DNA from 4 places in the Romboutsia sp. Marseille-P6047 genome. Region 1 is predicted to be linked to each of the others. Evidence: riboswitches for the same ligand, from Rfam matches in the RefSeq annotation. Region 1 holds a riboswitch; each other region holds the start of a gene.

What was found. Region 1 has a riboswitch for cyclic di-GMP ahead of EIH23_RS05090 (pectinesterase family protein). Riboswitches for the same ligand answer to the same signal wherever they lie in the genome.
Region 2: it holds a riboswitch for cyclic di-GMP, as region 1 does, so the genes downstream of both, EIH23_RS04805 (NPCBM/NEW2 domain-containing protein) here and EIH23_RS05090 (pectinesterase family protein) in region 1, are expected to answer to the same signal.
Region 3: it holds a riboswitch for cyclic di-GMP, as region 1 does, so the genes downstream of both, EIH23_RS01720 (response regulator transcription factor) here and EIH23_RS05090 (pectinesterase family protein) in region 1, are expected to answer to the same signal.
Region 4: it holds a riboswitch for cyclic di-GMP, as region 1 does, so the genes downstream of both, EIH23_RS12565 (GspE/PulE family protein) here and EIH23_RS05090 (pectinesterase family protein) in region 1, are expected to answer to the same signal.

What each region holds. Positions count from the first base shown of each region.
Region 1 is NZ_UWOT01000004.1:19,521-27,738, forward strand. Features, by position in the region: gene EIH23_RS05090 (pectinesterase family protein) at 1-3,098, opposite strand, end outside; cyclic di-GMP riboswitch class II at 3,171-3,254, opposite strand; cyclic di-GMP riboswitch class II at 3,343-3,426, opposite strand; tRNA gene EIH23_RS05095 (tRNA-Thr) at 3,562-3,636, opposite strand; rRNA gene EIH23_RS05100 (23S ribosomal RNA) at 3,718-6,620, opposite strand; rRNA gene EIH23_RS05105 (16S ribosomal RNA) at 6,909-8,218, opposite strand, start outside.
Region 2 is NZ_UWOT01000003.1:236,051-244,268, forward strand. Features, by position in the region: gene hydF ([FeFe] hydrogenase H-cluster maturation GTPase HydF) at 1-1,080, shown strand, start outside; gene EIH23_RS04795 (hypothetical protein) at 1,207-1,911, shown strand; gene EIH23_RS04800 (DUF2871 domain-containing protein) at 2,439-2,837, opposite strand; cyclic di-GMP riboswitch class I at 2,973-3,057, shown strand; gene EIH23_RS04805 (NPCBM/NEW2 domain-containing protein) at 3,238-8,218, shown strand, end outside.
Region 3 is NZ_UWOT01000001.1:351,101-359,318, reverse strand. Features, by position in the region: gene EIH23_RS01745 (hypothetical protein) at 1-148, shown strand, start outside; gene EIH23_RS01740 (ABC transporter ATP-binding protein) at 306-2,063, shown strand; gene EIH23_RS16160 (hypothetical protein) at 2,063-2,209, shown strand; gene EIH23_RS01735 (nucleotidyltransferase domain-containing protein) at 2,179-3,312, shown strand; gene EIH23_RS01730 (N-acetylmuramoyl-L-alanine amidase) at 3,641-4,411, shown strand; gene EIH23_RS01725 (LCP family protein) at 4,523-5,428, shown strand; cyclic di-GMP riboswitch class II at 5,648-5,731, shown strand; gene EIH23_RS01720 (response regulator transcription factor) at 5,952-6,551, shown strand; RNA gene rnpB (RNase P RNA component class A) at 6,611-6,953, shown strand; gene galE (UDP-glucose 4-epimerase GalE) at 7,031-8,056, shown strand; gene EIH23_RS01705 (COG2426 family protein) at 8,126-8,218, shown strand, end outside.
Region 4 is NZ_UWOT01000013.1:60,645-68,862, forward strand. Features, by position in the region: gene EIH23_RS12540 (type IV pilus modification PilV family protein) at 1-106, opposite strand, end outside; gene EIH23_RS12545 (pilus assembly protein PilO) at 113-1,375, opposite strand; gene EIH23_RS12550 (PilN domain-containing protein) at 1,378-1,929, opposite strand; gene pilM (type IV pilus biogenesis protein PilM) at 1,942-2,982, opposite strand; gene EIH23_RS12560 (type II secretion system F family protein) at 3,010-4,212, opposite strand; gene EIH23_RS12565 (GspE/PulE family protein) at 4,230-5,921, opposite strand; cyclic di-GMP riboswitch class II at 6,071-6,155, opposite strand; gene EIH23_RS12570 (ribose-phosphate diphosphokinase) at 6,309-7,259, opposite strand; gene glmU (bifunctional UDP-N-acetylglucosamine diphosphorylase/glucosamine-1-phosphate N-acetyltransferase GlmU) at 7,350-8,218, opposite strand, start outside.

The sequences.
Region 1 (8,218 bases):
ATATTTAATTCTACTAATGAAACATTTACTATGTTATCGTATGCAGAGTTTATATTTGTAGAATCTGACTTTTCAGTTGGATTCCAATCATCATTGTAGGCATCATTTCCGTTTACTGATGCTGATGAAGTTGAAAATACATTTTCTAATGAGTAATTTGCTATTTCACTATTTTGTATTAATGGTCTAGTATCACTTAATTTAGCTCCTGGTCCATAACTTCCATATTCAAAGAATCTTGCTGTTGATGCTAAAGAGTTTGCACCCATATCATCCCAACCATTAGTTGCTATATGACTTCCCATGTAGCAGTTTATATATGCAACTGCTGGAGTTACTGTATCAGTAGCACTACTTGGTCTCCATGGTCTTCCTAAAGATACTGAGTTATCAGCTATATCATCAAGTCCAATTAATCTTGAATTCATTATTACATATCCATAAGCATCTTTATCCCATGTATCTGCTGCTGTTATATATCCATTCTTTGGAGATAAGTTTCTATTTACTGATGCTATATCACAGTCATTAAATACTGCTTGTGCACGTCCAAATATAAAGTCAACATCACCTTCTATATAACATTTATAGTAATATTGTCTTGCTGGCGAAGAACTACTTGCATCTGCTAATAGTGTATCTTGATTTCCTATAAATCTACAGTTTATAAATATACTTTGATCAGCTTGGTTATTTAATGCTACTGCTTGATCACCTTCTACTATTTGCTTTTCTTCGTAAGCATTTTCTATTGTAATGTTTTCAGCTATAAATCCAACAGCTTTTGATTTTATAGTTACACTAGCACTTTTACTTGTTCCATATTTTTCTCCTGTTTCAGGATTTATTGTTCCATTTGAAGCATCGTAAGTCCATATAGTCTTTTGGCTATCTTCGCCTATTATACTTATATATGGTGATTGTACTATTGTTTTTTCTTTATATACGCCATTTTTTACAAATATGTTTACACGTTCTGTATTTTTAGTTGGTACAGAGTTTACTGCTTCTGTTATTGTGCTATATGTTTTTATTCCATCAACTTCTCTTCCTTCAACACCATTGTATGTTGAATCAACGATTATATCATAGTTACCATTGTTTAAATATACTATGTTATAAGTTTTTACTGTTGTTTTTCCATCTTCTGTTGTATGGTAAATTTCTATTATGTTTCTTCCTAAGTCTAATGTTAAGTTTTTAGTAAATACTTCATCTTTTGATTTTTCTATAGCATTTACTTTTATTTTATCATTTTGCTTTATTGTTATCTTTCCATCTTTATCAACTGAACCTTTTAATGTTATTACAGGATTTGATACTGTATCATTTGGTTCTTCTATCATGTTGAAATTAGCGGCATTATCTTCATATTGTATATTGTCTGGATTACTATTGTTTGGTACTGCTACTACTTCTTTTGAGTCGTATGCATTTCCATTTTCATTTTTTGCCATTATCTTATAGTAATATGTTTGGAAGTTTACTACTTCTAAATCTTCATATGTTGTTTTAGAAGAATCAACTTCTGCTATTTCTTTATATTCTCCATTTTTTTCTGTTGATCTTTTTATTACATATGAAGTAGCATCTTTTACTTCATCCCAGCTTAAAGTTACTTTAAAATCTTTAGCCTCAGCTTTTACATTTTCTACTGTATCAACTGGCATTTTTTCTATTGTTGAATCATAGTAAAGTTTATCTTCATTTTCTATTCTTACATTGTCAAAAGTAGCAACTGCTGGAGTTTCACTTCCTCCGTTACTTACTACAAATCCTACATACCAAGTGTTACTTTCATTTACAACAGTTTGAGTTTTTACTATTGTTTTATCGGTTGGGAATGTTGGGTCTTTAGATATATAAGCTTTAAATTGAGTTTTATTTCTTTCTATTTTTATATATTGATTTTTAGAATCTGCATTTAATTCACCTATTTGAGCTGCACCTGATTTTGCTGATGCATTATCTCTATAAGCATATCTATATTGATTTTTACTTGGTTCTACATATACGCCAAAGTAGTCTGCATCATTAGTAGAATTATTATTACGTACAAATACACCTGCTTGACCATATTTTGCATTACTCATATCAAAGTCTACTAATCTAGCTACTATAGTAGCGTTACCTTCTACTTTGTAATTTATAAACTGATAGTTATCAGTTGATGATACATCTTTTCCTATATATGTACCTGATCCATTTACTGTGAATGATTTTGTATCTTTATCAAAATTAGCATATACATTTTCACTGTCATTCCCTATTGATGAATTATTAAATCCATCTGGTAATGTTCCCACACCATAGTTAGGAAGTTCAGGTGTTTCTGGTATTTCTGGTACTTCAGGTACTTCTGGAGTTTGTATATCTGTTGAAGTGTAAATAATTCCACTTTCATTTTTTATTGTTATATCATTAAAACTTGCAACTGCTGATGTTGTACTTCCTCCATTACTTACTACAAATCCTAAGTTCCATGTAGTAGATGATGAGTTTATACTTTGTCCACCAGATGCTATTATGTCATTAAAATCTTTGTCATTAGCTATATAATATTTAAAAGAAGTTTTATTCTTTTCAATTTTTATATATTTATTTTTAGATTCTTTTGTTAATCCTGATATAGCTGCTGCACCAGTTCCACCTGTAGAGTTATCTCTATAAGCATATCTATATTGATCTTTACTTGGTTCTACATATACACCAAAATAATCTGCATTGTCGCTAGTATTATTTTCACGCATAAATACTCCTGCTTGACCATATGGAGCATTACTCGTATTAAAGTTTTCTAATTTAGCTATAATTGTAGCATCACCATTAACTTGGTAACTTACAAATTGATAGCTATCAACTGATCCCTTATCTTTTCCTATTAGGTTACCTGAGCCTTGAATTTCTAATGTCTTACTAGTGTTGTCAAAAATTGCACTTCCATTACCGTAATTGTTACCTATAGCTACACTTGTAAATCCTTCTGGTAATACGTTTGTTTCTGCATTAACTATACCTAAATTTGGAACCATGTACCCTATTACCATGGCTATTGTAAGAACTATAGATAATACTTTCCTTTTTAGATTGTTTTTCATACTATTCTCCCTTCAAAAAAAGGCTATAGTTTAACTTATTTAGTTAGATTAAAATATCTAAACTAAGTTAAGTTAAAATATAGCCGGTTGCACTACTAGCTCCATATGATTTAAGTGCCCATTTACAAATCATACTTCTTAGCTTCTATAATTTTTTGTTTAAATAAAGGATATTAGTCTTTTTGCAATAAAAAAGACTATATCTGTTTATAAATCAATTAGTTTCATTTCTAAATGACTTATAATTAAACATAGCCGGTTGCACTAGTAACTCCATACGATTCAAGTGCCCATATATAAATCGTACTTCTTTGTCTCTATTTTTTTCAGACAAAATCATTGTCTTTTGTTATAATATCAAATTAATATGATAAAATCTACTATTTTCATTCGATTTATTTTTACATATTCTGTAAATTCGTTTTTGAACACAAAAAAAGACTAAGAATATCTTAGTCTTAAATGGAGCTGGTGATAGGAATCGAACCTACAACCTGCTGATTACAAGTCAGCTGCTCTACCGTTGAGCCACACCAGCAAATATAACATTTTAGGATTAAAGTATGATAATACTTTCAAAACTACATATCATTTACAATATTTATCATTTAAATTTATTTTGGTCAAGTCCTCGACCTATTAGTATCGATAAGCTAAATACATTACTGCACTTACACCTTCGACCTATCAACCAGGTAGTCTTCCTGGGGTCTTACCCTTACGGTGGGAAATCTTATCTTGAAGTCGGCTTCGCGCTTAGATGCTTTCAGCGCTTATCCATTCCGCACTTAGCTACCCAGCTATGCCCTTGGCAGAACAACTGGTACACCAGAGGTGCGTCCATCCCGGTCCTCTCGTACTAAGGACAGGTCTCCTCAAATTTCCTACGCCTGCGACGGATAGGGACCGAACTGTCTCACGACGTTCTGAACCCAGCTCGCGTACCACTTTAATGGGCGAACAGCCCAACCCTTGGGACCTACTACAGCCCCAGGATGTGATGAGCCGACATCGAGGTGCCAAACCTCCCCGTCGATGTGGACTCTTGGGGGAGATAAGCCTGTTATCCCCAGGGTAGCTTTTATCCGTTGAGCGATGGCCCTTCCATGCGGAACCACCGGATCACTAAGTCCGACTTTCGTCCTTGCTCGACCTGTATGTCTTGCAATCAAGCTCTCTTGTGCCTTTACACTCTACGTACGATTTCCGACCGTACTGAGAGAACCTTTGAGCGCCTCCGTTACTTTTTGGGAGGCGACCGCCCCAGTCAAACTGCCCACCTGACAGTGTCCCAAGACCAGATTCATGGCCTATGGTTAGAGTCCCAGTACTACAAGGGTGGTATCCCAAGGATGACTCCACGCAAACTGGCGTTCACGCTTCATAGTCTCCCACCTATCCTGTACATGTAGTACCAAGACCCAATGTCAAGCTACAGTAAAGCTCCATGGGGTCTTTCCGTCCTGTCGCAGGTAACCGGCATCTTCACCGGTATTACAATTTCACCCAGTCTGTTGTTGAGACAGTGCCCAAATCGTTACGCCTTTCGTGCGGGTCGGAACTTACCCGACAAGGAATTTCGCTACCTTAGGACCGTTATAGTTACGGCCGCCGTTTACTGGGGCTTAAGTTCACTGCTTCGATTGCTCTAACAGATCCCCTTAACCTTCCAGCACCGGGCAGGCGTCAGCTCCTATACATCGTCTTGCGACTTAGCAGAAACCTGTGTTTTTGGTAAACAGTCGCTTGGGCCTATTCTCTGCGGCCTGTCATAGACAGGCACCCCTTCTCCCGAAGTTACGGGGTCATTTTGCCGAGTTCCTTAACAACAGTTCTCTGGCTGGCCTTAGGATACTCTCCTCACCCACCTGTGTCGGTTTGCGGTACAGGCACCTTTAACCTCGATAGAGACTTTTCTCGACAGTGTGAAATCAGCTACTTCGCTACTAAATTTCGCTCCGCATCACATCCTAGCATTATTCCTACGGATTTGCCTGTAGGAACTGCCTCAATGCTTGCCCGTACATAACCAACAGTACGGTTAGCTTATCCTTCTGTGTCATCCCATTTCTCAAACGGTTATTGGTGGTACAGGAATATCAACCTGTTGTCCATCACCTACGCCTTTCGGCCTCGGCTTAGGTCCTGACTAACCCAGGGCGGACGAACCTTCCCCTGGAAACCTTGGGTTTACGGCCTGTGGGATTCTCACCCACATCTCGCTACTCATGCCAACATTCTCACTCGTATACTGTCCACATGTCCTTACGGTCATGCTTCAACCTGCATACGAAGCTCCCCTACCCATCATAATGATGCCGTAGCTTCGGTAGTACGTTTTAGCCCCGGAAATTTTCGGCGCAGGATCACTCGACCAGTGAGCTATTACGCACTCTTTAAATGAGTGGCTGCTTCTAAGCCAACATCCTGGTTGTCTGTGCAATCCCACATCCTTTACCACTTAACGTACATTTAGGGACCTTAGCTGACGATCTGGGCTGTTGCCCTTTTGACTATGAATCTTATCACCCACAGTCTGACTCCCAAGTATAAGAATACGGCATTCGGAGTTTGATAGTCTTCGGTAAGTGCAATACCCCCTAGGACATTCAGTGCTCTACCTCCGCTTCTCTCAACCTTGAGGCTAGCCCTAAAGCTATTTCGGGGAGAACCAGCTATCTCCGGGCTCGATTGGAATTTCACCGCTATCCACAAGTCATCCCCGAGCTTTTCAACGCTCGTGGGTTCGGTCCTCCACGAAATTTTACTTTCGCTTCAACCTGCTCATGGATAGGTCGCCCGGTTTCGGGTCTACGCCAAGTAACTTAAATCGCCCATTTAAGACTCGCTTTCGCTACGGCTCCACACCTTAAGTGCTTAACCTTGCTACTTAACGTAACTCGTTGGCCCGTTCTACAAAAAGTACGCGGTCACACAAGTAATGTGCTCCCACAGCTTGTAAGTACAGGGTTTCAGGTTCTATTTCACTCCCCTCCCGGGGTTCTTTTCACCTTTCCCTCACGGTACTATGCGCTATCGGTCACTAGGTAGTATTTAGGCTTGGAGGATGGTCCCTCCTGCTTCCCACAGGGTTTCACGTGTCCCGTGGTACTCTGGATCACATCTAAAGTCTTCTCGTTTCAGCTACGGGGCTATTACCCTTTATAGCGGAGCTTTCCAACTCTCTTCACTTACGATACCTCTTCGTTTATGACGTGTCCGCAACCCCAACAAAGCAAGCTTTATTGGTTTGGCCTGTTCCGCGTTCGCTCGCCGCTACTTACGGAATCGATTTTTCTTTCTCTTCCTCCAGGTACTTAGATGTTTCAGTTCCCCGGGTTCCCTTCGCTAAGCTATGTATTCACTTAACGATACTTAGACATTACTCTAAGTGAGTTTCCTCATTCGGAAATCTTCGGATCAAAGTTTACGTGCAACTCCCCGAAGCTTATCGCAGCTTATCACGTCCTTCATCGGCTCCTAGTGCCAAGGCATCCGCCCTGCACCCTTAATAACTTGACCAGTTATTAAAGTTTGTAATTTTAAAGACTTTTCTTGTCTATATATAATTAAATGATGTCATATCACTAAATGTTATGCAGTTTTCAAAGTACTATAAGGTTTTATCTTTCCTATTCACCCACGCTTTTTACAATAAACTAGCGAAGAGGCTATGATAATAGCAATGTTACTTGTCATTTGTAAGCCACGCCTTTCGGCTTACTTGACAATAACATGCCATATCACAACCTCAAAGCGGTGTATGTAAAAACAAACCTTCAAAATTAAACAGTAGGCAATTCTCCTTAGAAAGGAGGTGATCCAGCCGCACCTTCCGATACGGCTACCTTGTTACGACTTCACCCCAGTTATTGGTTTCACCTTCGACGGCCGCTTCCTAAAAGGTTAGCTAACCGGCTTCGGGCGCCCCCAACTCCCATGGTGTGACGGGCGGTGTGTACAAGACCCGGGAACGCATTCACCGCAGCATTCTGATCTGCGATTACTAGTAACTCCAGCTTCATGTAGGCGAGTTTCAGCCTACAATCCGAACTGAGAATGGCTTTAAGGGATTAGCTCCGCCTCACGACTTGGCTGCCCTCTGTACCACCCATTGTAGCACGTGTGTAGCCCTAAGCATAAGGGGCATGATGATTTGACGTCATCCCCACCTTCCTCCAGGTTATCCCTGGCAGTCCCTCTAGAGTGCCCAACTTAATGCTGGCAACTAAAGGCAAGGGTTGCGCTCGTTGCGGGACTTAACCCAACATCTCACGACACGAGCTGACGACAACCATGCACCACCTGTCACTTCTGTCCCCGAAGGGAAATCTCCGATTAGGGAGAGGTCAAAAGGATGTCAAGCTTAGGTAAGGTTCTTCGCGTTGCTTCGAATTAAACCACATGCTCCGCTACTTGTGCGGGTCCCCGTCAATTCCTTTGAGTTTCACTCTTGCGAGCGTACTTCCCAGGCGGAGTACTTAATGCGTTAGCTGCGCCACCGAAGGGGGTAACCTCCGACAGCTAGTACTCATCGTTTACGGCGTGGACTACCAGGGTATCTAATCCTGTTTGCTCCCCACGCTTTCGTGCCTCAGTGTCAGTTACAGTCCAGAGAGCCGCCTTCGCAACTGGTATTCCTCCTAATATCTACGCATTTCACCGCTACACTAGGAATTCTACTCTCCTCTCCTGCACTCAAGTTTCCCAGTTTCAAAGGCTTACTACGGTTGAGCCGTAGCCTTTCACCTCTGACTTAAGAAACCACCTACGCACCCTTTACGCCCAGTAATTCCGGATAACGCTAGCCCCCTACGTATTACCGCGGCTGCTGGCACGTAGTTAGCCGGGGCTTCCTCCTCAAGTACCGTCATTATCTTCCTTGAGGACAGAGCTTTACGACCCGAAGGCCTTCATCGCTCACGCGGCGTTGCTGCATCAGGCTTTCGCCCATTGTGCAATATTCCCCACTGCTGCCTCCCGTAGGAGTTTGGACCGTGTCTCAGTTCCAATGTGGCCGATCACCCTCTCAGGTCGGCTACTGATCGTCGCCTTGGTAAGCCGTTACCTTACCAACTAGCTAATCAGACGCGGGTCCATCCTATACCGCCGGAGCTTTG
Region 2 (8,218 bases), on a different contig from region 1:
GTATCCAGTGTAGAGGGAACTACTACTGATCCTGTACAAAAGGCTATGGAACTTATACCATATGGTCCTGTTTTATTTATTGATACAGCAGGTCTTGAAGATAAAACTGAACTTGGAGCTATAAGAGTTAAAAAAAGTTATGAGTTTTTAAAAAGACTAGATTTTGCTTTATATATATTTGATGCAGCAAATCCTGACCTAGATACTTATAAAACTTGGAAAAGAGAAGCAGCTAGATACAATGTAGATCATTCTATAGTTATAAATAAAATAGATACTATAAGCAAAGAAGAAATAGATAACTTAGTTAAAAACTTTAATGAATATATTCTTGTTTCAGCTAAGGATAAATGTGGAATTGATAATCTAAAAAGTAAAATAATAAAGCACTTACAAGATGGAGAAGAAGAAAAAACTATTGTTGGTGACTTATTAGAATATGGTTCGAAGGTAGTTCTAGTAGTTCCAATCGATAGTGAAGCACCAAAGGGAAGGATAATTCTCCCACAGGTACAAGTTATAAGGGATTGTTTAGACCATGGTATAAAGACTTATATTGTAAGAGATACTGAACTTGAAGAAGCATTAAGTGAATTAAAAGATATAGATTTAGTTATAACTGATTCTCAAGTATTTAAGGAAGTTGATAGTATAATACCTAAAAATATAAAGCTTACAAGTTTTTCAATATTATTTGCTAGACAAAAGGGTGATTTTAATGAGTTTTTAGAAGGAACAAAGAAACTTGATACTTTAAAACCAAATGATAAGATATTAATCTGTGAAAGTTGCACACACAATGTGTCACATGAAGATATAGGTAGAGTAAAGATACCTAATATGTTAAGAAAGATAGTAGGTGGAGACTTAAATATTGATTATACGATTGGATATGATTTTAAAGAAGACATTGAAGATTATGATTTAGTAATTCATTGTGGTGCATGTATGGTAAATAGAAAAAGTGTACTAAATAAAATAAGTAAATGCAAAGAACGAAATGTGCCTATAACTAATTACGGAATGGTAATAGCATATTTTACAGGAATATTAGATAGATCGGTGGAGATATTTAAATAATTTAAAATTATTAAAATATAAAGTCTTAACTAAAAGGAGCTACTTAAAAATAGAGAGTAGCTTCTTTTTTTTTAGAGGATAATAATAAGTATTATAGAAACTAATATATAATTAGGGGTGGGGATATTGATATATAAGTCGGGAAAGAATGGATATTACAAATCTTATGAGTATGCAAAGACTATATTAAGTAAAATGAAAAAGATAACAGCTTTTAAGGCTTTTAGTAATGAAGAACATGACTATTATGATGTAATAGATAATAATAAAAATTATTATAATTTGATTTTGTTTGATGAGGCTTCTAATGAATATTGGTTTGATAATAATTGTGGGTGTAAAGGAATGGGAAGTGTTTATAGTGAGAAGATTCTAAGATTAGTAGGAATTAGAGAAAATTATAACTTAGATTCAGAAAAAGAAATATATAAATTTAACTTATGTCCCAATAACCAGTTAAACCTTTTAGTTGTTGAGATTGATTTACTAAATAGGATTAATAAGTACTTTATAAATTCTTTAATAAGCATAGATTTTGAAACTGCTTATATAAGATATAAGGCTTTAGATAATTTACAAAAATTTGGTACTATAAGGTCTATTGATAATGCTGTAGGCGAAGATTTATATGTAAAGTATTTCAATAATTATAATTGTATGGAAAATGTTTGCGAAAATGACGGTATTAATAATATATTATTTTTAGACAGATATTTAAATAAAGATGTTAAGTCAAATATAGGAAGTAATATAAAAAAATTATTAGAATTAGAAAGAAAAATATATATAAAAGAAATTAAAAAAACAGAATATGAGATATATAGTTATTAATTTTAATTACATATTTAATTGTGGATGTTATTATCGTAATTAGTTTCTACTATTGATATAAAAGTTATACTTACAACTGAGACTTTAAAATTATCTATGAAAGGTTGCATAGGAAACTAATGAAATGTGGATAAATATGAGTGAAAATAAAAAAGATATGAATCAGAAGAAAATATAAATAAGATGAATAAAACAAGTAAAAATATATTTTTATATAAAAATATGATTTTAATATATACAATGTGAAATTAATATGTTAAATTGTATAAGTATTCAGCGAGAAATGACAAAGTTCGATTAAATTCAATAGGAAATGACTTAATAAAACGACATTTAAGATTTGACATATAAATTTAAACCTCCAAAAAAGACTGTATCGGTACAGTCTTTTTTTATTTGTAAACAATTATCTATCTAATAAATGGTGATTATTTAAATTAGTAAGTTGTAAAAATAATTTTAATTACTAGTAATTGAGATGAGGATGCATAACTTTATTTTCATATTAAATTTTAAATGCTTATACATTAATGTTTAAGAGCCTTATTAACTATTACAGAAAACCAACATAAAGATACACCTAAAATAGTATGACCAAGTCCTGAAATATGATTAAACATAGCAAAATCACTATTGTTAACTTGTAATATACCTCGAAATACTAATGTAGCAATAAAATAAATAAAACCGATATTATATGTTATAAGCCATGATTTAAAACTTTTTATACTTGATATATTAAAGTTTTTTTCTAATAACAATACAATTATAAAGAATATAAATCCAAGCATTAAAACATGAGTATGTGTCGTGCTTAGGGTAGTTATTCCGGTGAAGTTATTTATTTTTGTATATTCTCTATAAAATACTCCTAAAGCTAATCCTAATATTAAATAAAATGTTGATATTTTAAAATATTTTTGCATGTCATACCTCCAAATATTGAATAATAATATTTATACCTAAAAAATTTTAACTTAAACTAATCATATATTTATAGATATAAAAAATAAAAAAGGAAAGAATTGACATAAAATGTCTGATATGATAAAATTCTTTTTAAATTTAATAGGCAAACTTATGGAAACGTAGGGACGCAAAGCTATAGGGACTAAGGTTTTTAAACTATGTCAGCCAGTTGCCAAAGAGTACATTATACTTTTTGTTTTAAGATTTAATAGTTAATATTACAGCATGTGTTTGCATGAAAAATATTAAATTATAATAAGTCTGTATTAAGTTGCTCTTTTTGAGCAACTTTTTTTATTACAATTTAAAATATGTAAATTTAATGTACTTCTGAGGGCGATTAATCAGGAGGGAGAAATGAAAAAGAAATTAGCATCAATATTAGCTATATCTATAATAGCTACAAATACTACGCCTACAATTAATGTTTTTGCAGATGAGATTGTAAGAAACAAGGCAACAAGTATAGAAAAAGAAGTAAACAAAAATATGACGGTGGAGACTTTCAAAATAAAGAATTATGAAAACTTCGCTAGATATAATGATTCTTACAAGGTAAATATAAAATCTATAACGAACAATGGGGGTAAGTACAATCAAAGTATTATAACTAATGCTATAGATGGTAAACTAGAAACTCACTGGGAAACAGGAAGAGAAAATAAAGCTGACTTTAAAAATGAGGTAGAATTTGAATTTGAAAACATTGAAAAAATAAACCGATTAGCTTATGCTACTAGACAAGATGGAGCAAGACCTAAGGGATATCCGAAGGTTGCACAAATATTAGTTACAGATTCTGATGAATCAGAATATACGTTAGTAGGTGAAGTTGCAAGTAATAGGGTAACCGGAGACATGGTTGAATTTAAATTTGATACAGTAGAAGCTAAGAAAGTTAAATTTATATTCTCTGATGCTCATGATGGTTGGGCAAGTGCTTCTGAGTTTTGGTTTTATAAAGAAGATAAAATTTTAGATAAAATGGAAAACATTTTTACAAATGACGATATGAATGAAGTTAATCCAGAGTTTACTAATTTAGAATCTCTTAAATCTTTAGAGAAAGAAGCTAAAAATCATCCATTCTATACAAACTTCAAGGAAGATATATATAATGCTATAACCATATTAGAAGGTGAAAAATTAGAAAGTACTTTAGCTAAAGTATCTAAATTAACTGCATATGGTACAGAATATCAAGATGATTATAATGAAAAATTTATGATACCAACAAGTAAAATAACAAAAGTAGAAGCTAATGGGGGAATATATCCAGGAACTAAATATGAATATATGTTTGATGGAGATCCTAATACACATTGGGAAACTAACAAAAGCAATAGCATGGATTTTACAAATGAAATAACACTAACTTTAGATGAAGCGCAAATTATAGATAGATTAGCTTATAAAGCAAGAAGTTCAAATAATAAGGGGTTCCCTACAAAATTTGAAATACAAGTTTCAGAAACATCTAAAGGAGAAACATTCCAGACAATAGCAACTGGAGAAGCTAAGGTAACAAGTGATATGGTTGAATTTAAGTTTGCTCCTACTAAAGCTAAAAGGGTTAAATTAGTATTTAATCAATGTAACACTGGTAGAGCCTTTGCTTCAGAAATTAGATTATACAAGAAAGATGAATTAAGTGAAAAGTACTCTACATTATTTACAAATGACAAGAAAAATGAAATTAGTAGTGAGTTTAATTCTATAGATAAACTAGGAAATTTTGCTAAGGAATTAGAACAACATCCTTTATATAATTTATATAAAGAAGGTATAAATGATGCTAGATTAATACTTGAAAATAAGAAGGTTACATATGTAGATGCAAGAGTATCAAAATTTAAAGCCTTTGGTTCACCAGAGTTAGCAGAGTATGACAAAGCTTATAAAATAGATAATAGTCGTATAGTAAATATAACTACTAACGGAGGTCACTATTCTAATGAAGTAATAGCAAGAGCAATAGATGGTAATATTGAAACTTCTTGGCATTCAAGTAAAACAAATAATGAAAACCACATTAATGAAGTTACAATGACATTAGACCAACTAGAAACTATAGATAAGATAATTTACACTTCACCTAGAGCTAGAGGATTTGCAGAAGAATTTGACATATATGTATCTAAAACTTTAGAAGGTGAAACTTTCGAGAAGGTTACAAGTGGTAGATCAAGTAGAACAAATGATTCAGTTTCTATAAAGTTTAATCCAACAGAAGCTAGAAGAGTTAAATTTTTATATACTAAAGCTTATGAAAATTTTGCACTAGCTTATGAGTTCGGTTTATACAAACAAGATCCAATTATAGATAAAATGGATAACTTATTTATAGATGAAACTATGAGCAAAGTAAGTGAAGAATTTGCTAATATAGAAGCTTTAAATAGATTAGAAGATGAAGTTAAAGTACATCCATTCTACGAAGACTTTAGAGAAGATATAGAAAATGCTAAAGCCTTAGTTGAACAAGGTGAAATTGAAGCAACTGTAAGTAAAACTAAAAAGTTCAACCATTATAACAACAAAGAGTATATGGAACAGTACGCTATAAAGAGAGAAAACATAAAGAAAATATCTAACAACGGTGGACAATGGTCTACTATGAAAATAGATAATGCAATAGATGGTGATTTAGATACATATTGGGAAACTAATACGTCTAATAAAGAAGATTGGAAAAATGAAGTTACTGTAGAGTTTATAAATCCAATAACTATAGATAAATTAGTTTATGGTGCGAGAAAATCTGACAGAAAAGGTTTTTTAGAGGAATTTGAAATTTATGCTTCTACTACAACTAAAGGAGATAACTTTAAATTAGTATCTACTGCAAAATCAGATAAAACTACTGGTTTAGTTGAAGCAAAATTTGAGCCTACTAAATTCCAAAGATTAAGAATAAAAGTAACTAAAGGAGATCAAAACTGGGCTACTTTAAATGAATTAATTTTCTTAAAAGAAGATTCCATAGCAGATAAAGTTTATAACATGTTTATAAATGATTTAATGAATGAATTAGTTGATGACTATGACACAATAGAAGAAATAGAAAGTTTAGAGAGAGAAGTTAGTACACATTCATTAAAAGAAGAATTGATGGAATATATAAAAAGAGCTAAAGAGATAGTTAAAAATCCTGAACAAGCTAAAGAATATGTGTACGAATTAGAATCTAGAGGGGACTCTATAAAAGAATCTCAAAAAAGACAAATGTGGAATTTCCAAGACTGGCAACCAACAGGTTTAGCTGTTAAATCAGGTCAACAAATAACTGTTTATGTAGATTCAGAACCAGGAACACCTACTCCAAGATTAGTGTTTAAGCAAATGGATTCTCAACATAATGGTAATGTTAATTTAAACTTATCTCCTGGTAAGAATGTTATAACAATACCGGAACTTGATTCTAATGAGTTAAGACCAAATGTAGCCAAAGCCGGTGTATTATACACTGTTAATCCTTATACAAAAGATCAACAAATAAGGAATCCTAAGATAAAAATAGAAGGTGCTTTCGAATATCCTGCTTTTGTATTAGGACAAGATGATGATGAAGTTATAATGAAAGAACTAGAAAAATATACTGATAAGTTAAAAGAAGATCCTACATTGCCAGATGTATTTGAAGTATTTAGTAAAAAGAACTTAGTAAATACTAGAGCTACATATGCCCTAGATTGGTATAAAAAGAATAATTTACTTCCTAGTTATACTGCAAATAAAGTAGATGAAATATTAGCGGAATCAATGAAATTCTGGGGATTTGATGGTTCTAATGAAGTAAACTCTGACTATAATTATAGATATGTATCTATGTTAAAGTGGTTAGATAACGGTGGATTTATGAATGCAGGAAATGGTATAACAGGTTACAACCAAAATGAACAAGGAGCAGTTTTAGGATATAACACTGGTTGGGGATTAATGCACGAATTAGGACATAACATGGATACTGCAAAAATGAGTGTAGTAGAAGTTACTAACAATATGCTACCGTTACACTTTGAAGTATTAGAAGGGAAGGTAAGTAGATTTACACAACAAAATCAATACAAAAATAACATATTCCCTAAAGTAACCAAGGCAGATTATTCAGAGAATATTTGGTATCCAGAAAATGATTATACTAATTTACAGCATATAGCTCCATTATGGCAATTACAGTTATATGATGAAACATTCTGGCCTAGATTACAACAGGAGTTTAGAGAGAATCCTTCATTAGGTGGAGGCAACTGGGATAATAAACATCAAGCTTGGGCAGTTGCTGCATCTAATGTAATGCAAATGGATTTAACTGAACATTTCGCTAGACATGGTTTTAGTGTAACTAAAGAAACAGAAGAACATATGAAGCAATATCCAAAGCCAGATGGAAAAATATGGTATATGAATGATAACAAATACTTAAAAGATGGTGAAACATTTAATGAAGACTTTGACTTAAAATTACATACAAAAATAAATAAAGAAAATATAACTTTAACTATGGAGCTAGATAAAGAAAATAATAAAAGTCTTTTAGGGTATGAAATATATAGAGATGGAAAATTAATAGGATTTACTAATACAGAAACTTATGTAGATAAAGAAGCTAATATAGGAACTAATCATAATTATGAAGTTGTTGCTTTTAGTAATGACTTAAATGTTGCAGAAGGTGTAACTGTTAAATCACATCAACCTAAGTTAGATGTTCAAAAGGATATAGTTATAGAACTTAATAAAGATTTTAATGCTCTAGATTATGTAGAAGCCTTTGATTACGAAGGTAACAAACTTAATAATATAACGGTAGAGCATAATGTGGATACGTCTAGAAAAGGTGAATATGAAGTAACTTATAAAATAACTCAAGATGGTGCTACTTTAACTGACACTACTACAGTAACAGTAGTAAGTGATTTTACTTACTTAACTGATTTAAAACACGAAGATGTTAAGGTTGGTTGGGGATCTCCTAAATTCAATAAGGATATATATGGTAGAGTAAATGGAATATCTAAAAAATTCCAAAAAGGTATAGGACTTCATGCAAATGGTTATGTAGTATATAACTTAGGTGAACATAATTATGATACTTTAGATATTAAACTGGGCACAGACTCTAGTAAAGCAGACAGTAGAACAACTTTAGACTTTAAGATAATAGGTGATGGAAAAGTTTTAGCAAAAACGGACATAAAGAGATATACTGATGATTTAGAGCATATTAAATTAAATATAGCAGATGTTAAGGAACTTAGAATAGAAGTGAGTATAGCAGGCGATAGTGATGCTAATGATCATGGCATAATAGTTGAACCTAAGTTAATAGGAAATA
Region 3 (8,218 bases), on a different contig from region 1:
GCAAAGGATATTTACACAAGATTTACCAGGAGGCATAACTTATAGGATAAGACTAGAAAATATAAAATCAGGTGAATCAGCAGGAGGTATTGCGAATCATTACTCTATTGATGATAGCGACATTATAATAGTTGATTTACAATATTAGTAAAAATGTCAGGATTAATTATTCTGACTTTTTTTTGTAAAAATAATATATATCCTATAGTTTTTTTATAATTTAAGGAGAAAAAGAAGGAAAATAGAGGATAAATGATAAATTATTATAAATAATATAGAAAATTATAGAGATTAAGGGCGAAATAATGTTTAAAAAGTTTAGATATAAAGATAGTAATCATATAATAAATGAAATTCAATTGGAATTAAAATGGATGTATGTATACATTAAAAAGTATAAATTAGATATAGGTATATATATAATACTAGGGATAGTAGCAACGCTAATGAGTTTATCATCAAACGTAGGATCAAAATATCTAATAGATGCGGTAACAGAACAAGATTCTAGTAAAATAGGCATAATAATATTGATAATAATATTAATGGCAATAGGAAATATAATAATAACGGCAATATCAAATAGGATATCAGCAAAAATAAATATAAAGGTAGGAAATGAAATAAAGCAGGATATTTACGATAAGATAATAAACATAGATTGGGAAAGTATGAACACATACCATAGCGGAGACTTATTAAATAGGTTAACAAATGATACAAATACAGTAGCAACAAGTGTACTAGGATGGATACCAAACCTAATAACAAAATCGATTCAATTTATATCAACATTATGTGTAATACTATACTATGACACAACTATGGCAGTAATAGCAATGCTAAGTGCACCAGTATCAATAATAATATCTAAAATATTAATGAAAAAAATGAGAAAATTTAATCAAGAAATTAGACAAGCAAGCAGTGAAGTTATGTCATTTAATGAAGAAACTTTTCAAAATTTACAATCAATAAAAGCATTTAATTTAATGGATATATTCTCGGATAAATTAAGATGTGTTCAAAAGAATTATGCTGATGTAAGTTTGGGATACAATAAATTTTCAATATATACATCATCATTTATGTCATTTATAGGAACATTTGTATCATATGCATGCTTTGGATGGGGTGTATATAGGTTATGGAGTGGTCATATAACATACGGTACAATGACTTTATTTTTACAGCTATCTGGAAAACTTTCTAGTTCATTCTCATCATTAATAAACTTAGTACCATCAGCAATAGGGGCAACAACATCAGCTGGTAGAATAATGGAAGTATCTGAACTACCAAGAGAAATTATAAAAGATGAAAAATTAGTAGACGAATTATATAAAACAATTAATGAAAGTGGATTAGACATAGAAATTAAAAATGTAAACTTTAGTTACTCCAATAAAAACGTATTAGTACTAGAAAATGCAAATATAAGTGCAAATTCAGGTGAAATAGTAGCTTTAGTAGGACCATCAGGTGAAGGAAAAACCACTATGATGAGAATATTATTAGGTCTATTAAATATAAATGATGGAGAAGCAATTATAAAAGATAAAAGTAATAGAAGTTGTAATATATCAGCAAGTACAAGAAAGCTTATGGCATATGTACCACAAGAAAAAACAATGTTTAGTGGAACTATAGCAGAAAATATGAGAATGGTAAAACCAGAAGCTACAGATTTAGAAATAATAGAAGCTCTGAAAATATCATGTGCATACGATTTTATAAAAAAACTTCCAAATGGAATAAATAGTAGAATTGGAGAACGTGGTAATGGTTTTTCAGAAGGTCAAAATCAAAGACTATCTATAGCAAGAGCGTTACTTAGAAATTCTCCTATATTGTTGTTAGATGAGGCAACATCAGCATTAGATGTAGCAACTGAAAGAAAAGTATTAAAAAATATTATGGAAATGAATAATAACAGAACATGTATAGTAACAACACATAGGCCAAGTGTACTTACAATGTGTGATAAAGTATATAAAATATCTCAATGTAAAGTAACTGAAGTAACTTCAAAAGAAGTAGAGAAAATGGTGGTGGATTTTTAATGATTAATAATGATTATAAATACTTATTAGAAGTTTTAAATATAGCAATACATAATGAAAAATATGGTTTGAATAAGTATGATATAAAAGAATTAAGTATAGAGAAAATATATAAATTATCAAAACTCATAATATACTACCACTAATTTATGAAGGTATAAATTTAATTGATAGTATAGATAAGTCTATTAATGAAATTCAACTATGGAAAAGACAAGCCATGGCTCAAGAAATAAATCAAATACAAAGAAGTGAAAGGTTTTTAGATATATACAAAAATTTTTTAGATAATAATATAAAACCTATAGTAGTAAAAGGTATAACTTGTAGAAATATATACCCTTTTCCAGATAGTAGAATCTCTTCTGATGAAGATATTTTAGTAAAGAAAGAAGATTTTGAACTATGCCATAAAATATTAACTGAAAATAATATGAAGATTATAGATGGTGTTGATATTGAAAATAAAGATGTAGTTGCATATATTTGTACAAGCTCAAGACTTATGATAGAAGTTCATAAAACACTATTTAATGAAAATGAAGAAGAACATGTTAATATATTTAATGCTTTTTATAAAGATTGCTTTAATAAGAGCATACATGTTAATGTACAAGGTAGAGTAGTATATACATTTCCAGAAACAATGAATTTAATGTATTTAATAAATCATACTACCAAACATTTTTTACATGGAGGAGTAGGTATAAGGCAAGTTTGTGACATTGTAAAGTTTATAGAGTGCAATAGCAAAGAAATTGACTGGGATTATCTATGGAAAAACCTAAAAAAGATTAAGTATGATTACTTTGTTTTTAATTTACTTAATATAGGAGAATTATATTTGGGATTAGATAAAATGTTAATACAATATCCAGATTGGTATGATTATAATAATGTTGATTCAAGAGCACTTCTTGAAGACATATTAGATGCTGGGATATTTGGATCTAGTTCTATGGAGAGAAAACAAAGTAGTTTAATAACCTTAGATGCAGTTAATAACAGAGAAATTAAAACTCATAAATCTACATTTAAAGCAGCCTTATTTCCAAGTGTATTGAATTTGAAAGGAAGGTATACATACCTAAATAAGAAACCGTACTTACTTCCAATAGCATGGACACAAAGGGTAATATCTTATGTTAATGAAAAAGGGATACCTCAAAATATAGGGAAAGCAGCATATGGTAGTATAAGTATAGGAAAACAAAGAGTAGAACTGTTAAAACAATATAAAATAATATAAATACAATGTATAAACTTAAAATAAAGAGGAAATAATTATAAATGCTGAGAGGTACTTAATACTTAGTCGTTACTTTTGTATAGCCTAGCTAACTCGGAAATTGCTAGGCTTTTTTTACGCTTAAGGAAATTATATTGTATCAAATTCTGTAGATAAACTCTATGATATAGGTGTATCAACATAACTATTATTGAGCGTAAAAAACATTTTGAGCAACGGACAAAGTCGTTGGCGACATGAGCGAAGCGAATTTTTTATGCAAATTTTTAACATAAACTAGGAAACTTTGTCAGTAAATCCTTCTATAATATATGTAGGAGGTGAAAAAATGGATAAATTAATAATTATAGATAGTGGTCATAATGAATATGTATCAGGAAAACAATCACCAGATGGTACATTCAAAGAGTGGGACTTTAATAATCAAATGCAATATAAACTTAAAAAAAGATGCGAAGATCATAATATAAGCGTATACCTAACAAATCCATCACCACAAGGTAAAGATGAAATAGGACTTACAAAAAGAGCAACTCTAGCAAACACATACTGGGCAAATCAAAACAAACCAAAAGCTTTATTATTATCAATACATGCAAATGCATATCTATCATACTTTAACAGCGCAAGAGGAACAGAAACCTACACAGCAAGTAATGCAAGTACAAATTCAAAGAATGCAGCAAAATACGTTCAAGAAAACTTAGTAGATGCAATAAAGGTAATTGATAGTACTGCGAAAGATAGAGGTTTAAAAACTGCAGATTTTACAGTAATATATAAAGCCAATATGCCATCTATACTAGTAGAATATGCTTTTTATACAAATAAAGAAGATTTAGCAATATTGAATAATAATAAAGATGAAATGATAGAAGGAACTATGAAAGGTTTATGTAAATATTTTGGTATAACCTATAAAGTACCATCTGACTCAAATATAAATGATAAAACAGATGATAATAATACTGATAATGGTACAATTTACTATAGGGTAGTTGTAGGAAGTTATACTAATAAAGAAAACGCAGAAGCTATGGTAGCAGAATTGAAGTCAAAAGGATACGATCCGTTTATAGCAGCTTATAAAAAAGAATAGTAAATTGAAAGTAGTCTATGAATTTAGGCTACTTTTAATTTACTTATGATATAATAAAAGTAGATAAATAGTAATTTATGGGAGTATTACAAGAAAATAGGGGGGTATAATATGAGACATTTTAAGAAAATTGTCATTGGCTTATTAATATTACTATTAGCCATACCAACAATAGGATTTGGAACATTATATTTTAAGTTAAATTCTATATATGACAAAGAAGAAGCTGGTAAAATAGAAGTTGCAGAAGTTAAAGAAGGAATAACAAATATACTTTTAGTAGGAGTAGATGGAGACAATATAGATAGAGGGAATAGATCAGATGCTATGATAATACTTACTATAGATAGTAATAATAATGATATAAGACTTACATCACTAGCAAGAGATACATATGTAAATATTCCAGGGCATAGTACAGAGAAATTAACTCATGCATATGCATATGATGGTCCTAGTTTATTAATTCAAACTATTAAGGAAAATTTTGATATAAGTATAGATAAATACGCTGCTGTTAATTTTAATTCATTTATAAATATAATTAATGAGTTAGGTGGAGTACAAATAGATATAAGTGAAGCTGAAGTAAGTCAAATAGATGGCATAAATGAAGCTGGAACACAAGCACTTACAGGAGAACAAGCATTAGCTTATAGTAGAATAAGATATATAGATAGTGCTTATCAAAGAGATAATAGACAAAGAACAGTATTACAAGCACTTTATAATAAGTTAACGAATGTAAGTAACGATGAGCTATTAGATATAGCGAATACTTTATTTAGATATACTAAAACAAATATGACTCCAATGGAAATTATAAGTGTTGGTACTCAGGCTATTAAAATTAAAGATACTGATTTTGATCAGTTGGAGTTTCCGCTTGAAGGTCATAGAAATGATACTATGATTAATAATGAAAAAGGATGGGTAATTGAATGGGAAGAAGAGTACAATAAAAAAGCTCTAAATGACTTTATATTTAATTACATTACATATATAAAAGAATACTAAAAATTATGCAGGCTTATTTGAATAGGTCTGCTTTTTAATTGTCGAATTAAACTTGTAATAAATTGGAAGTAGATATAGAATAATTATTTATTTTGTAGAAAAAATAAGAATTTTTTATAAAAAAGTATTTTTTTGAAAAACGAAAGTAAGATATTATACCAATTATTTATTGAAAATTATACTAAATATGTATAACATAAACATATAAGTAGTAAAAACTTTAATATTTGAAATGGTGATATATATCCTGTAATTTGGGCATCTCGGATATATGGAGTTAGTGATGCAACCGGCTATATTTGACAAAAACTAGTTTTTGTTAGTATAGCTTTTTTTATTATAAAAAATAATACTAAAGTATAACGGATATATAGTAACAAGTATATGAATTATAAAAAAGTGTAATCAATAACTAAACAAAAGATTTATAGTATATGGTAAATTTGAGTGATTTAATATGTAAAAAATAAGACATATAATTAATACATAGTGAATAAAAGGGACTTTACGGAGGGTGTAATATATGAAGGGGATAATAATTTCAGAATCGTTAGTTATAAGAAAAGGAGTAGCAGAGATACTATCAAGTGAAAGTTGTATAGATATATTAGATGAAGGATATATGTGTACTGATATAAATAAAGATGCATACGATTTAGTTATATTTGACTTAAATAGAAATACTAAACAGTATATAGATTGTATAAAAGATATAAAAGAAAATGGAAATTCAAAAATAATGGTATTAGATTTTTATGAAGATACAAGATTATTCGCAAAGTGTATGAAAATTGGTGTAGATAGCTACATATTAGCAAATATAGAAGGTGAAGGAATAAAATATGCAGTAAGATTATTATCAAAAGGAAAAAAATACTTTGATTCAGACCTCGTAGAAAATTATATGAGAAAAGATAACTTAGAAGAAATAAAAGAGCTTACAAAAAGAGAAAAAGAAATTTTAATATGTATATCAAAAGGTAAAACTAATCATGAGATTGCTAATGAGCTATGTATAACAGAACATACAGTTAAAAAGCATACAAGCAATATTTTTGAAAAATTAAACTTAAGAGATAGAACTCATGCAGCGCTTTATGTGCATGAAAAAGGAATAATATAAAAAATTTAACTTTTGACACGATAAAAAAAATATGATAATATAGTGAAAGTCAATTAAATTAAGTAAGCCAGATGATCGCGGGTAGCATTAGCTACGTGAGGAAAGTCGGAGCTCCATAGAGCAAGGGTGCTAGATAACGTCTAGTGGGAGTGATCCTAAGGAAAGTGCAACAGAAAATAACCGCCAACTAGTTTGGTAAGGATGAAAAGGTGAGGTAAGAGCTCACCGTTGGCTAGGTGACTAGCCAAGCCGTGTAAACCCCACCCGGAGCAAGTCCAAGTTAGGGTAAATAGGGTGCTGCTCGTACCCTCCGGTAGGTAGGACGCTTGAGCCTATTGGTGACAATAGGCCTAGAAAGATGATCATCAAATACAGAACTCCGCTTATAGACTTGCTCAATTTAATGACATACACTAGCATAAGCTGGTGTTTTTTTTACATAAATTTAAGTAATTAAATTAAAAGGGGAATTGGGGAAAATGAATATATTAGTAACAGGTGGGGCTGGATACATAGGTAGTCATACTGTAGTAGAGCTATTAAACTATAATTATAATGTAGTAGTTGTAGATAATTTTAGTAATAGTAGTCCAATTGTATTAGATAGAATTAGGGAAATATCTAAAAAGGATTTTAAATTTTATGAGGTGGATTTAACTAATAAAGAAGATTTAGAAATTGTATTTAAAGAAAATGAAATAGATGCTATAATACATTTTGCAGCATTAAAAGCTGTTGGAGAATCTGTAAAAAAACCATTAGATTATTACTATAACAATATTTTAAGTACTCTGTATTTATTCGATTTAATGAGAAAATATAGTGTATGTAAATTTGTGTTTAGTTCATCAGCAACTGTATATGGCCAACCTAAAAAGTGTCCTATAGTAGAAGATTTTCCGTTATCAGTAACAAACCCATATGGAAGAAGTAAGCTAATTATAGAAGATATACTTAGAGATATGTGTTTTGCATATTCCTCATTAGATGTAGCTATTCTAAGATATTTTAACCCTATTGGAGCTCATAAAAGTGGTCTAATTGGAGAAGAACCAGATGGAATACCAAATAATATAATGCCATATATAACTAAGGTTGCTGTTGGTAAGCTACCTGTATTAAATATATTTGGAGATGATTATGATACTTTAGATGGAACAGGTATAAGAGATTATATACATGTACTAGACTTAGCAAGAGGACATGTTAAAGCATTAAAAAAACTCGAAGAAAACCCAGGTCTTGTAACTTATAATTTAGGAACGGGTCATGGATATAGTGTACTTCAACTTGTAAATGCATTTTCAAGAGCTAGTGGTAAAAAAATACCTTATACGATTACTGATAGAAGAGCTGGAGATGTAGCAGTATGCTATGCAGATCCAAGTAAAGCAGAAAAAGAACTTGGATGGAAAGCTAATTATGGTATAGATGAAATGTGCCAAGATTCATGGAGATGGCAAAGTAAAAATCCAGATGGATACAGAGAAACTGCAAAAGGTTAATAATGAATATACAAAGATATAACAATTATGATAAAATGTTATATCTTTATTTTTTGAAGGAGGACTAACTTGGGATACTTACATATAATGATTTTATCAATGATACCAGTAACTGAATTAAGAGGAGCAATACCACTTGGTATAGCAATGGATTTAAATCCT
Region 4 (8,218 bases), on a different contig from region 1:
CCATATTTATAATAAGCTGCGTTATAGATAATACTATAATCGATGCAATAGCAAGACTTACTAAAATCTCAATTAAGCTGAATCCTTTTTTATCCTTTTTTATCATATTTACCTACTTTTTAATAACACTTATATTAGAGCCTTCACCGGCTACAGTTACTCTTGGCCTCTCTTTATCATCACTATTTATATTTACATTTATTTTTTTATTTGTGTTGTTTTTTACAGTTAATTTTATACCTGACTTATCATTACTATTAAGCCTTGGTTCACTATTTATATCGATATTTATATTTTCTGAGTTTGGCTTAAACTCAGCCACCTTATTTTCCCCTGGATATAAATTTTTTGAAGTTCTATATGTATAGTAATATTTGTTTCCTTCATTTTTTAATGTTATTTCAATAGTTTCTATTCCAACATTATCAGCTTCTATATATGTGCTTCTTTGAGAATCATTTGACTTACCAATTGTCACAGTTGGTAAGTCTGATGACTCTGGGTTAACTTCTATTATAAAATCACTTTTACTATCTGCATTGCTTGTCCCCGAAAATCCTACTGATGTATTCATTGAATTAAATGGAATTTCTTTTCCTGATAACTCTGATATATCCCAGTTTTCATAATAAGATTTTATATCACCTAAGTTTGGTATTGCATAAAATTCTAAATTTATACTACCTGAAACCTTGTCGTCTGCATCAGTTGTAATACTACAATTTGTTATAACTATTTTTTTAGTACTTTTTTCTATTTTACTTATAAATGTTTTTAACTGAGAAAAAGTACCTTTATAAGTTAATGTTGCTGACATCTGTTCAACTGTAATTTCTGAGCTATCTTCTTGATTTTCCGTACTTTCATTTTGAACATTGTTTTCATCAGTAGAAGTATCTATACTAACTTCTTCATCTATATTTGAATTAATTACTTCTTGTGTTGAATTCTCAGCATTTTCATACCTTTCTACTAACTGATGGATGCTACTATTTTGTTTCATTATATTTGAAAAGGTACTAGATTCCACACTTTTAACTTCTAGCTCTGTAAAACTTAAGTCACCAGTAAGCTCACTATCTAATAGCATACTGTTTAAATCAAGAATTAAATTTTCTTGAATTATATAAGAGTAATACTTAGATGCTTTTACATCTAAAGTTGAGTACATAGAGTTTATTCTATCTTGTTTTTGTTCTAAACTTCTAATAGTATCTATAACCTCATTATATTTATCTTCTACTTCATTTCGTTGAATCTCTAGAGCTTCTACTTTTTGAGTTTGCTTTGAGTATACAAACTGATAGTAAATTGCCCCTACTAATACAATGCCTAAGGAGCTTAACATAATTTTTTCTCTTTTGCTTATTTTCATAATTAGTTACCTCCATTTAATGTACATTTTATATTAAATGCATACACACCTTCTAATGATGTATTTTCTGATATTGTACCTATATGTACATCCTGAAGTATATCTAACTTTTTCAATCTATTTTCAATTTCACCTATAGATGTTCTTGTATTTGATATTGCTTCTATATTTATTAAATTATCATTAATATTCATACTTTCAAATGATACGTCTGATGGTAAAGTTGAACTAATACTATCAATTACATTTATAGTTACAATATCTCTTGAACTTATAGCTTCAGTTACTTCATTTATTTGTTTTTCATATTTATACAATATATCTAACTTTGTATTAACGTCCTCTGAAATTTTTATTTTGCTTTTAATTTCTTCTGACTCTAATTTAGCATTATATAACTCTATTTCTTTGTTATATAAATATATTTTTGCCATATTTATAGATGCACTACCTATTATTAATGCTCCTACTAACCCGGCTGTAATGTAAATATATTTATCTGATGTATCTTTTTTTAGATTCTCATAATGTTTAAAAAAGTTTATATCTGCCATAATTCCCCCTTGTTATCTAATCAAAGATCCAATTGCATTTAAATAATTATCTATATTGTCAATATCTATAGTAAATTCATTAAATTTTATATTTTTTATTTTTCTAATCGGAACCTCAATTTTTTCTTTTAAATATCCGTGAATATCATATAAGCTAGAAACTCCACCTAGAATATAAACATTATCTACTGTATTTCCAATATGCTTATTATTATAGAATCTAATTATTCTTTCTATTTCATCTGATAAGTTTTGTATAAATATCATTTCATCATACGATATATCTGTATAGTTACTTCTAATTATCCTTGTAAAATCTAGTACACCATTTCTATAAACATGTATTGATGTAAAGCTAGATCCTATATCAATGAATACATTTGTTAAAGAAGAGTCGTAGGATTCTTCATTGATTAAATCTGTTCGAGTAATTAATTTACTTAAAGAGTTAAATGTTACATCTAAAGATACAGGCTTTAACTTTAAACTTTTTAACAAATCATAATACCCTCTAGCCATTTTTTCAGGATATGCTATAACATACACTTTTATCTTTATATTATCATCTTGTTTAATTTCATCTTGCTCTATATACTGAACAATATAGTCATTTAAATTTATTGGAAGGTACTGCTCCATTTCAAACTTTATTACACTCTCAACTTCATCTTCTTCTACTTTTGGTATTAGGATTTCTCTATTTATAATAGTTGTTGAGTTTGTTGTGAAACTTGCATATTTTGATTTTATTTTATTTTCATTAAATAATATTTGAATTTTATCAGTTAATATCTTTTCATTTATAATTAATCCATCTTTCACACAATTTTTTGGTGTCTCAAATTCTAGACACTTATTTATAATTAATTTTCCTTTATAATATTTGCCTACTACTAATTTTGTGTACTCACTTCCAATATCAAATGAAACTACCTCATTTTTTATTTCTTTTTCTTTTTGTTGCTTACTTTTAACTTTTTTTCTTTTCTTTTTTGTTAAATCTTTTATATCCATACTCATAAGCTCTTTTAGACTTATTTTCTTAGCTTCCAATATCTCCACCTCTTTACTTATTAATTACTATATACTATCGTACATGCTTGTCATAGGTAACATAATAGATACAACTATAAATCCTACTACAATTCCCATTACTACTATAAGTAAGGGCTCTATCATTGCTGAAGTAGCTTGTATTTGACTTTCTAATTCATCATCATAAAAGTCTGCTGTTTTATACATTATGTCATCTAATGTACCTGACTCTTCTCCTATTTTTACCATCGTAGCCATCATTTTAGGAAATATATTACTGTTACTAATAGGTTTATATATTCCTTCACCTCTAACTACAGATTCTCTCATTTTTAATATAACTTCTTCTGCAATTTTATTTCCAACTATATCCGCTATTAGCTCTAACGCTCTTATCATTGGTATTCCACTAGACATTAAAAGGGACATCGTTCTTGTAAACCTAGAAACTATTATTTTCTCATTTAATTTGTCTATTATCGGTATATTTAGCTTCAAGTAACTCACAGTATGCATACCATGATCTGTTTTAGCATAAATCTTAAATAATACTGAAAGTGTAACTATTGCTAATGTAATAAATATTATATTACTACTTATAAATCCACTTATAGACATTAATAATTTTGTTATTGCTGGTAATTCTGTACCCATAGATTCAAATGTTTCAATAAATGAAGGCATTACAAATATCATTAATATAGCTACTACTAATGCTGCCACTATAGCTAGTATTGCTGGATATATCATAGCTACCCTAACTTTATTATTTATTTTATTATCTTTTTCATATTGGTCTGACATTCGAAGCATTATTGTATCTAGATTTCCACTTTCTTCGCCAACTTCAATCATATTTATTAATAAATTTGGAAATGCATCTAAATGTTTTCCCATTGCATATGACAATGTTTCCCCCCTCTTAACATCATCTTCTACGATTTTTATAATATCTTTAAGTTTTTTATTTGTAGTTTGTTGAGCTAATATTTCTAATGCAGAGTTTACTGTTAATCCAGCATCTAACATTGTATAAAACTGTCTACAAAATATAGCTATATCTTTTATAGTTATTTTTTGAAAGATATTTATCTCTATATTTTTACTTTCTATTTTTTCTTCTATTTTTAGTGGGTAATACCCATTCGAACGCAACATATCCGTTACTTCAAATTTAGATTTTGATTCATGTATACCAGTTATCTTTTCTCCTGAAGGGCTTATAGCTCTATATTCAAATTTAGGCACTTTATATCATCCCTTTCTTATATATTTTTTATCATAGTTATCGAAGCAAGTTCATTAACTGTTGTTATTCCATTAAGAACTAGTTTTTTACAATTCTCTTCCAATGTCTCCATGCCATTTTTAATTGCTATATCTTTAAGACCATTTGGATCTCTACTTATATTTATATAATCTCTATGTTCTCTTGATATCTCCATAATTTCATAAATACCAGTTCTCCCTAGATATCCTGTATAATTGCAATTTCCACAACCTAATCCTCTATATAGTAAAAGTTCCTCATCATCATTCTTACCTAGTATTCTTTTTTCATATGTAGTTGAACTATATTGTGATTTACAATGCGGGCATATCTTTTTTACAAGTCTTTGAGCAATTACCCCAGAAATAGCTGTAGATACTAAGTATGGTTCTATATTCATATCAATTAATCTAGTTATTGTAGATGGCGCATCATTAGTATGCAATGTGCTTAAAACTAAATGTCCTGTTATGGCCGCTTTTGTTGCAACTTGAGCTGTTTCCTCATCTCTTATTTCCCCTATCATAACTATATCTGGATCTTGTCTTAATATACTTCTTAATCCACTAGCAAAAGTAAGGTTTGTTTTATTATTTACATTTACTTGATTTATTCCATTTAATGTATACTCTACAGGGTCCTCTATTGTAACAATATTTACTTCTGATGAATTTAATTCACTTAAAATAGTGTATAATGTAGTAGATTTACCACTTCCAGTCGGACCTGTAACTAATACAATTCCATGCGGACTTGATATAATTCTCTCTAATCTTTTAATATTTTCATCATCCATTCCTAGGTATTCTTTTCCCACCTTAAAATTACTTCTATCTAATACCCTTATAACTACTTTTTCTCCATTTACAACTGGAAGTATAGATATTCTTAAATCAACCTTTTTTCCAGATATTTTGGCTATTACTCTACCATCTTGAGGTATTCTTTTTTCAGTTATGTTTAAATTTGATAATATTTTAATTCTAGTAACTAATGGACCTAAACTTTCTTTTGGAAGTGTATTTATATTACGTAACTGACCATCAATTCTATATCTTATTCTTATTTCATTTTCAAAAGGTTCAATATGTATATCTGAAGCTCTCATTTCAACTGCATTGGCAAATAAGTACTCTACCATTTTTACAGCCGGAGCACTTTTTACATCATCTAAATCTTCTACATTAATAGATATATATTGTGATTCTAAACTTTCTCTTGATAATTCTTCTGCTGCTAAGTTCATTTTTTCTGAACTATAGTGAACTTGAATAAATTTGCTTATACTCGCTTTATCACTTATATATGATTCAACTTCAAATCCTGTAGATATAGATATGTCATCTACTGCATATATATTAAGTGGATCTGAAAAAGCAATTTTTAATTTATTTTCTTCAATCCCAAAAGGGATTAATGTATATTTTTCACATAATCCTTGAGAAAGTAACTTAATAACCCTTTTATCAAATTCTATCTCATTCAAATTAACTTTTTTTATACCTGTTTGTTTCTCTATAGCATCAATAATATCTTTTTCTTCTAATATATTAAGCTCGACTATAATCTCACCTAATTTTTTACCCATAGTTTTTTGAGCTTTTAAAACTTGAGCTAGTTGATATGATGTTATCTTTTCTGCTTCTACTAAAATATCACCTAAACGCCTTTTAGTGTAACTAACCATATATTCACCTCTTTTGTAAAATACTATATTTATATACTACTTTCGTACCATTAAAATTATTCTTTTGCATGATACATTATACCATTTTTTCCCTATGTCTATCTATTTATGTAATAAAAAAGGCCATATTATAATCAAAACAAAATTTGTTATAATATAGCCGGTTGCACTACTATCTCAGTATACCTAAAGTGCCCATATATAAGATATACTTCTTTGATTTCTACTTTTTATTAACTTCTTTCTATAAAAAATATATACCATTTTCCACTTTTTAACAATACATATTTATACTTTAGTATAAATATTACTAAATTCTAAATAATAATTTATATAAAAAAAGACTCGCTCCAAAATAACTTTGGATACAAGCCTTTTTTAATTTAATTAAAATAAAACACTTATAGATTCGTTAGAGAATATCTTCTTTATAGCATCTCCAAATAAAGGAGCTACAGTAAGTTCTTTTATCTTATCTATTTTCTTTTCTTCAGGAAGTTGTATAGTATCTAATACTATTAACTCACTTATAGCAGAATTTTCTATTCTTTCTATAGCCGGTCCTGATAATACTCCGTGAGTACAACAAGCATATATATCTTTCGCTCCAAATTCTTTAAGAGCATTAGCTGCATTAGTTATTGTTCCAGCTGTATCTATCATATCATCTAACAGGATAACATTCTTTCCTTTAATATCTCCTATTATATTCATAACTTCACAGACATTAGCCTTTGGTCTTCTCTTATCGATTATAGCTAATGGAACATCTCCGTCTAATGTTGTTGCAAATTTTCTAGATCTTGTAACACTTCCTAAATCAGGTGAAACTACTACTAAATCTTCTATTTTCTTCTCATTAAAGTAGTTAGCTAATATGCTTCCACCTAATAAGTGATCTAGTGGTATATCAAAGTATCCTTGTATCTGTGCTGCATGTAAATCCATTGTTAATACTCTATCTGCACCTGCAGCTGTTATTAAGTTCGCAACTAACTTAGCTGTGATTGGATCTCTAGATTTCGCTTTTCTATCTTGTCTTGCATATCCGTAGTAAGGGATTACTGCTGTTATTCTACCTGCTGATGCTCTTCTAAGCGCATCTATCATTATTAATAATTCCATTAAGTTGTCATTAACTGGACTGTTAGTTGATTGAACTACGAAAACATCGCATCCTCTCACCGTCTCATTCATGTTTACAGATATTTCTCCATCACTGAATGTTCCTACTTGACAGTCTGATACAGGTACTCCTATATAATCAGCTATCTTTTGTGCTAACTCTTTAGACGAGTTTCCTGAAATTATTTTAATTTCACTTCCGCTAGTATTCATTGCCTATCCTCCCGAAAAATTTAAACTATTGATATATATTGTGTATTTATATTTAAAATTTTTAGACTAAACTAAAAATAATAATCAAACTTATTTGTTGTCTCTAGCTCTTTTCTTTTCTACCCAACCTTCTTTAACAACTTGTCTTTCTCTTGCAATTGCTAAAGCTCCATTTGGCACATCATTAGTTATTGTTGAACCTGTAGCTATGTAACCATCTTCTTCAACTGTTACTGGAGCTACTAAGTTTGAATTTGAACCAACAAATGCTCCATCTTTTACTACAGATTTAAATTTATTTTTCCCATCATAGTTAACAAATACTACTCCACATCCTATATTTACATTTTTACCTACATGTGCATCTCCTATGTAAGATAAATGTGAAGCCTTTGAGTGATCTTCTATAGTAGCATTTTTCACTTCTACGAAATCACCTATTTTTACATGGTTCCCTATATTACTCTTTGGTCTAAGATAAGCATATGGTCCAACTGTTGTATTTTCTCCAACTATACTATCAACTATTGTTGAGTTTTTTACTTCTGTATTATCTCCAATTGTTGAATTTTCTATAGATGAATTCATCTCTATTGTACAGTTGCATCCTATTTTAGTGTTTCCTTTTAACATTACCCCTGGATAAATAATAGTGTCATTTCCTATTTCTACATCAGACTCTATGTATGTAGAGTTAGTATCTATTATAGTTACACCATTAACCATATGAGCTTCATTTATTCTTTTTCTCATTATTGCTTCTGCTTTTGATAATTCAACTCTAGAGTTTACTCCCATAAGTTCTTCTATTGTAGAACCATTGTAAGCTCCTACTTTTTGACCTTTATCTCTCATTATATATATTGTATCTGTTAAGTAGTATTCGCCTTGAGCATTATTATTATCTATTAAATCTAAAGCTTCTCTTAAAGATTTTCCATTGAAGCAGTAGATTCCTG